3 regions of the Allobosea sp. P1_B10 genome follow, and region 2 is predicted to be linked to each of the others. Evidence: riboswitches for the same ligand, from Rfam matches in the RefSeq annotation. Region 2 holds a riboswitch; each other region holds the start of a gene.
The links. Region 2 has a riboswitch for cobalamin ahead of AC1D2L_RS08110 (TonB-dependent receptor plug domain-containing protein). Riboswitches for the same ligand answer to the same signal wherever they lie in the genome.

Region 1 (2,253 bases), on a different contig from region 2:
AGATGTTGAAGGCGATCGGGTCGCCATTGGAGAGGTTGAGCGCCGCCGCGGTCAGCGTCTTGCCCGTCTTCATCGCATCGGTCGCGACCGTCGGGAACGAGATCGGCAGCAGGCAACCCTGCGGATAGCAGGTCGAGAAGCGCAGGCCCTGGCCGAGGTCCTTGTCGTCGAGCCGGAGCACGGCGCCATTGTCGAGCTTCATCCCGAAGGGCATCAGGATCGTGCCTTCGGTGCGGCCATCCTGCGGCGGGCGCAGTTCGATGGCGAAGACGCGCTGGTTGGTCTGGGTGTTGCCCTGCGACTGCGCCAGCGCGCAGAGCTTGCGGCCATCCGTGATCCGGCACTCGACGGTCCAGTCACCGAAGTTCTCGGTGATGGCGCTGGCGCCATTGGGCAGGCTGGCGGTCGAGGGGGCGGGCTGGCCGGCGGTGACCGCTCCGGGGGCCTGTGGAGCCTGGGCGATGGGCGCGGGGCGCGCCGGCGGCTTCGCGGCAGGGCGGGGCGCAGGCTTTGCCGGTGCGCGGCGCACCGTGTCTGGCTTGGCGGCGGGGGCTTCGTCGGCCTGTTCCGTGGCGTCCTCGGCCTGGGCCCGCACCGGGCTCGACAGGGCGAGGCCACAGCAGAGCGCCATGGCGAAAGCGAGGGGAAGGCGGCGAAGGGTACGGATCATGGCTCTCTTCTCATGGCGGATGCGGGCGTGGCCAGCGCATCCCGGTTCCTGACGCTGCCGTTCCCACCTGGAAGCGGCTCTCGCCTGGCGGCACCGGCCGCGCGTTCACGGCGTTTCGGCGCATCGATAAATCAAGCCGGATTGCCGCGCAAACTCAATGATTTAAACGGATTCCAATCTGGTCGTCGCCGAGACCGCGGCGGCGCGTGCCTGCCGTGGCCATGTGGCGGCAATTGACCCCACCGGGTTTCCGCCCTAGGCGTGAGGGCGACGGTTCCCTCACGGGATCAAAAGGGAACGCAGTACGGATGGTTTTTCCATTCTACGCTGCGGCTGCCCCCGCAACTGTAAGCGGCGAGTCTTGTCACGATAGGCCACTGGGACCTCGGACCTGGGAAGGCGGTGACACGGCACTGACCCGCGAGCCAGGAGACCTGCCGTCAGTCGTGGTCACACGCGAAGACATGGGCCGGGGTGTGCCGATGGGTGGTTGTCCTGAGCAGGACCTCTCGCGGGGTTGAGGTCAGGGACATCTCGTTCGCGGTGACGTGCCACAACGTTACTGCCCGAGGTCCAAACCGTGATCCCTCTCAGCGCCGCGCGCGGTCATATCCCGCTTCTCCTGTCCGTTCTGGCGGCCGGCACGGCGCTGTCGCCCGTTGCCGCCCTGGCGCAGTCCGAGCCGATCAGGCTCGATGAGCTCGTGGTCAGCGCCACCGGCACGCCGACGCCGGCCCGCGAGATCGCCAGCTCGGTCACCGTGATCACCGCCCGGGATCTCGAGATCCAGCAGCGCCGCACGGTGCCCGACGCGCTGGCGACCGTGCCTGGCCTCAACATCGTCCAGAATGGCGGCCCCGGTGGCCAGACCTCGGTCTTCATGCGCGGCACCAGCTCCAACCACGTCAAGGTGCTCGTCGACGGAATCGAGGTGAACGATCCCGCCTCGCCGAACCGCGCTTTCGATTTCGGCTCGATGCTGACCAACGACATCGAGCGCATCGAGGTTCTGCGCGGCCCCCAGAGCGGGCTTTACGGCGCCGATGCGATGGGCGGCGTGATCTCGCTGACCAGCAAGCGAGGCGAAGGCCCGCCGAAAATGACGGCCTCCGTCGAAGCCGGTTCCTACGGCACATTCAACCAGGCCGTGGGCCTCAGCGGCGGCGACGATCGCCTCAACTACGCCTTCGGCATCGCCCATTTCAAATCCGAGGCGACACCGGTGACCCCGCGCGATCTCGTCCCGGCCGGCCGCCGCCGCAACGCCAACAGCTACGACAACTGGAGCTATTCGGCCCGGCTGGGCTTTGCGCTCACCGACACGGTGAGCCTCAACTGGGTGGGTCGCTACAGCGACGGTTACCTGCTCTCCACGAGCGATTCCGGCTGGCCGAGCCTGCCCGACGGCTTCCGATCCAGCGATAACTACAAGCAGGCTTTTACGCGTGGCGAGTTGGTCTGGGACCCGCTCGGCGGTCGCTTCGTCAACCGCTTCGGCATCGGCTACACCAATCAGGACCGTTCGAGCCGCGCACCCGACGCCGCCGGCCTGCTCGGCTTCCCCTCCCGCAACCTGGGCGAGC
Region 2 (2,253 bases):
GCAGCAGCGAGGCCGGCAGCAGGATGTAGAGCGTGAAGCGCGTCAGATCGACCCAGAAATTGCCGAGCTCCCGCGTCTGCCTCGCGGCAAAGCCACGGGCCACGGCGGCTGCCACAGCCGCGCCGCTGGCCGCTGAGACGAAGTTCTGCGTCGTCAGCCCCAGCATCTGGCTGAGATTGGAGAGCGTCGTCTCGCCGCCATAGGACTGCCAGTTCGTGTTGGTGACGAAGGAGATCGCGGTGTTGAAGGCGAGATGCGCCGTGAGGCCGTCAAAACCCTGCGGATTCAGCGGCAGATGGTTCTGGAAGCGCAGCATCAGGAAGAGCAGCGCGAAGCCCGCCGCATTGAAGGCGAGCAGGGACAGGGCATAGACCTGCCAGCGCTGCGGCTGCGCCTTGGCCTGGCCGGCAAGTCCCAGGATCGCGGTCTCGACGGGCGCAAGGAAGCGGGCCTCACCGGTGAAGACGCGCGCCATATAGTGCCCGAGCGGCCAGGCCGCGAGCATCAGCGCCGCGCAGAAGATCAGGAACTGGATCAGATCGAGGGTCATCGGCATGACCTCTCAGAAGGATTCGGGGCGCAGGAGCGCCTTGAGGAGATAGGCGAGCAGCGCGACCGCGGCTGTCAGCGCGAGGATGATATCGAGGGGCATGATGCGCCTCACAGCCGGTCAGCGGCGGCGACGGCGAGACCGGCGAGCCCGAAGAGGCCGAGGCCGCCAAGCAGGAAGAGGGTGTCGATGATCATGGAAGGCTCCGATCGTGTGTCCGATCGGAGCTAGGGCCGATGCCCGTAAGGCCGCCATGTCGAAGAGCCCGGCAGGGCGTAAAGTCCTCGTAAAGTGCTCGCAGCGCCCCTGGCGGCACGTCGCACTTGCGCTGCTGGTCCACACGACCACGCCACATTGGCCCGATTGACCACGCCACTTTTCGGCCCTACTCGTGAAAGCGACGGTTCCCTCACGGGATCAAAAGGGAACGCAGTGCGGATGGCTTGCCATTCTATGCTGCGGCTGCCCCCGCAACTGTAAGCGGCGAGCCTTATCGCCACGCGCCACTGGGACCTCGGACCTGGGAAGGCGGTGACAAGGCGCTGACCCGCGAGCCAGGAGACCTGCCGTCAGTCGTGGTCACACGCGAGCACGTTCGAACGGGGTGTTTCGATCGCTGGTTCACTGCGCGCGGCCTCAGGTCTCGGGCGGGAGATCGCGTTCGCGGTGACGTGCCACAACGTTAACCGCCCGAGGTCTCCATCGTGATCCCTTCAAGCGCCGCAAGCGGCCGACTTTCGCTCGTCCTGTCCGTACTCGCAGCCAGCACCACCCTCTCAACCTGCCCCGCATTCGCGCAGGGTGAACCGATCAAGCTCGACGAACTCGTCGTCAGCGCCACCGGTACGCCGACGCCGGCGCGCGAGATCGCCAGTTCCGTCACCGTGATCACCGCCCGGGATCTCGAGGTCCAGCAGCGCCGCACGCTGCCCGATGCGCTGGCGACAGTGCCTGGCATGAACATCGTCCAGACCGGCGGGCCGGGCGGACAGACCTCGGTCTTCATGCGCGGCACCAACTCCAACCACGTCAAGGTGCTGATCGACGGTATCGAGGTCAACGATCCCTCGACGCCGAACCGTTCCTTCGATTTCGGATCGATGCTGACCAGCGACGTCGAGCGCATCGAGGTTCTGCGCGGCCCGCAGAGCGGTCTCTACGGCGCCAATGCGATCGGCGGCGTGATCTCGGTGACGACCAAGCGCGGCGACGGGCCGCCAAAGGTGACCGCCTCGGTCGAGGGCGGCTCCCATGGCACCTTCAACCAGACGGTGGGCCTGAGCGGGGGCGATGATCGCTTCAACTATGCGTTCGGCATCGCCCATTTCAAATCCGAGGCGACACCGGTGACGCCGCCCGACCTCGTCCCTGCCGGACGCCGCATCAATCCCAATTCCTACGACAACTGGAGCTATTCGGCCCGGCTGGGCTTTGCGCTCACCGACACGGTGAGCCTCAACTGGGTCGGCCGCTACAGCGACGGCTACCTGCTCTCCACCGGTGATTCCGGCTGGCCGAGCCAGCCGAGCGGTTTCCGTTCCAGTCAGGACTACAAGCAGGCCTTCACCCGTGGCGAGGTTGTCTGGGATCCGCTGGGTGGGCGCTTCGTCAACCGCTTCGGCATCGCCTACACCAATCAGGACCGCTCCAACCGTGCGCCAACCACGACGGGAGTGCTCGGGCTGCCATCGCCCAATCTGGGC
Region 3 (2,253 bases), 420 kb from region 2:
CGACGGCCTGCACGGTGATGCCGTCGGACGCTTCGAGGCGTTCGCTCAGCGCCGTGGCGAGGCCGAGGCCTGGCTGGTCATAGCCCTCTGCCAGGTCTTCGCGCACGCGTCGGCAGACGGTGCAGACATGGATGGTCAGGTCGTGTCGCGACATGGGTCGCCTCCCTCGCGAAACCCAGGGCAACCGGGTACCGGTCGCCGGGGCATGCGAGCGCAAAAGGGGTCGAGCGCGCTCCGCCTCGGGAGCGCGCGAGGCGTCAGGCCCTGGCTGCGCGACGTGTCGCCCAGGGCCAGAGCACGCCGACGGCCAGGCCCGTGACCAGCCAGAGCGCGGCCTGCACCACCAGCGAAAGTGCCGTGAAATGCGCCGCGATCTCGGCTGGAACCTTGCTTTCGGGCGCGACCGGATGCGGTGCGCCGATCACATGCGGGGCGACGATGGCGAGCACGGCGAGCGCCCTGAGCCAGGGCGCATCCATGCGCAGGAAGACGAACAGCCCGCCTGCGGTGGCCAGCGCCGTCGCGATCCACCAGATCTGTCGATGCAGGAGTTCAGCAGCAGCGCTGCCAGGCAGTTCCGGCGCCAGGCCTGCCGCAGGCATCAGCCCGAAGGCGAGAAAGCCGCAAGCGGCCCAGACAAGCGCCCGCCGGTCATCGATCGTCTCGTTGGCCGCGATCATGCCGCCGAGTAGCAGCCCCGCGAACCCGATCGCGGTGGCGACGGTGACCAGAGCGGTGAAGGCGGCGCGCTGGAAACCGTCCTGCGGCTTCCATTCGGCATGCTCATGGCCGGGCGCATCTCGGCCGGGGCCATGGGCCAGGATGATGCGAGCCTCGCCCGCAAAGATCTGCCCGCCGAAAGCGGCATGGGAGGGCGCCTGCGCCCGCATCGCCGTCTCATAGCTTTCTGCCTTGAGGATCAGCGGTGTGGTGGTGACGTGCTGGAGCGCGGCGATGATGAGCCCAGCCAGAAGCCCGGCCAGAAGACTGACCGTGAGTACGCGATTGACCATGACAATCCCCTCAATGGCAGGGGAAGGCGATGGCGTGGCGCGTATCGTGGGCGGCGTTGTGAACGCTGCTCGAATGCGCGAAGCCGACCGTGAAGATCAGTACGCTGCCGAGCAGCAGGGCGGTGATGGCGGCTTTGGCGCGTTCCGAGACGCTGGCCTGGGCCTGGATCGAGGTGGTTGTATTCATACTGGTCTCCTGGCCGCCCCGCCGGCGCCCTGTTGGATTGCGGATCTGATGACGGCAGGTCTCCTGGCTCGCGGATCAAGACATCTTGCGCCGCCTTCCCGGGATCGCTCCCAGTGGCAGATGGCGAAAGACTCACCGCTTACAGTTGCGGGGGCAGCCGCGGTATCGCACCGCGTTCCCTTTTCACCCCGTCTCCGGGGCACCGTCGGTTGCGAGTATTAGCCATGCGGGCTGTGCTGTGCAATGGACCGGCGCATAATCCCTGGCAGCAGATGATGGCGGGCGCTTTGGCATTTTCTGATCTCACCCTCGTCCTCGGTGGCGCACGCTCCGGCAAGAGCCGCTATGCCGAGGCGCTGATCGAGGCGCAGCCCGCGCCCTGGACCTATATCGCGACCGCGCAGGCCTATGATGACGAGATGGCCGCGCGCATCGCCGAGCATCGCGCCAGGCGCTCGGACGACTGGGTCACGCGCGATGCCCCGCTTGCCCTGCCGGACGCGATCCGCGCGGTCGCGCCCGGGCAGCCGATCCTGGTCGACTGCCTGACGCTCTGGCTGACCAACCTGATCCTGGCTGAGCATGACACGGGCGAGGCCGGCCGCGAGCTGATCGCCGCCTGCAAGGCGGCCTCGGCGCCCATCGTGCTGGTCTCCAACGAGGTCGGTCTCGGCATCGTCCCCGACAATGCGCTGGCCCGCAGATTCCGCGACGAGGCCGGGCGTCTCCACCAGAACCTTGCGGCGCAGGCGGCCAGCGTGGTCTTCATGGTCGCGGGGCTGCCGATGAAGGTGAAATGATGGGCAACGACGAGGACGCCGCGCGTCACAAGGCCAAGATGAAAAAGCGCAAGGCGGTGCAGGACGCCGAGGTGGCGGCCAAGACGATCGAGAAGGGCCTGCTGATCGTCAACACCGGTCCCGGCAAGGGCAAGTCGACGGCGGCCTTCGGGCTGATGCTGCGCGCGCTCGGCCATGGCTGGCGCGTCGGCGTGGTGCAATTCATCAAGGGCGCCTGGGAGACCGGCGAGCGCAAAGCGCTCGGGGCCTTCGG

Region 1: linked by a shared signal. The riboswitch ahead of AC1D2L_RS24805 (TonB-dependent receptor plug domain-containing protein) and the one ahead of AC1D2L_RS08110 (TonB-dependent receptor plug domain-containing protein) in region 2 are both predicted to bind cobalamin.
Region 3: linked by a shared signal. The riboswitch ahead of AC1D2L_RS10030 (CbtB domain-containing protein) and the one ahead of AC1D2L_RS08110 (TonB-dependent receptor plug domain-containing protein) in region 2 are both predicted to bind cobalamin.

Annotation. Positions count from the first base shown of each region.
Region 1 is NZ_JBFTZP010000022.1:19,800-22,052, forward strand. It holds gene AC1D2L_RS24800 (invasion associated locus B family protein) at 1-670, opposite strand, end outside; cobalamin riboswitch at 925-1,126, shown strand; gene AC1D2L_RS24805 (TonB-dependent receptor plug domain-containing protein) at 1,251-2,253, shown strand, end outside.
Region 2 is NZ_JBFTZP010000003.1:135,902-138,154, forward strand. It holds gene kdpA (potassium-transporting ATPase subunit KdpA) at 1-550, opposite strand, end outside; gene AC1D2L_RS08105 (potassium-transporting ATPase subunit F) at 563-652, opposite strand; cobalamin riboswitch at 935-1,135, shown strand; gene AC1D2L_RS08110 (TonB-dependent receptor plug domain-containing protein) at 1,255-2,253, shown strand, end outside.
Region 3 is NZ_JBFTZP010000003.1:552,247-554,499, forward strand. It holds gene AC1D2L_RS10020 (DUF1636 family protein) at 1-154, opposite strand, end outside; gene AC1D2L_RS10025 (CbtA family protein) at 258-1,013, opposite strand; gene AC1D2L_RS10030 (CbtB domain-containing protein) at 1,024-1,200, opposite strand; cobalamin riboswitch at 1,237-1,422, opposite strand; gene cobU (bifunctional adenosylcobinamide kinase/adenosylcobinamide-phosphate guanylyltransferase) at 1,473-2,000, shown strand; gene cobO (cob(I)yrinic acid a,c-diamide adenosyltransferase) at 2,000-2,253, shown strand, end outside.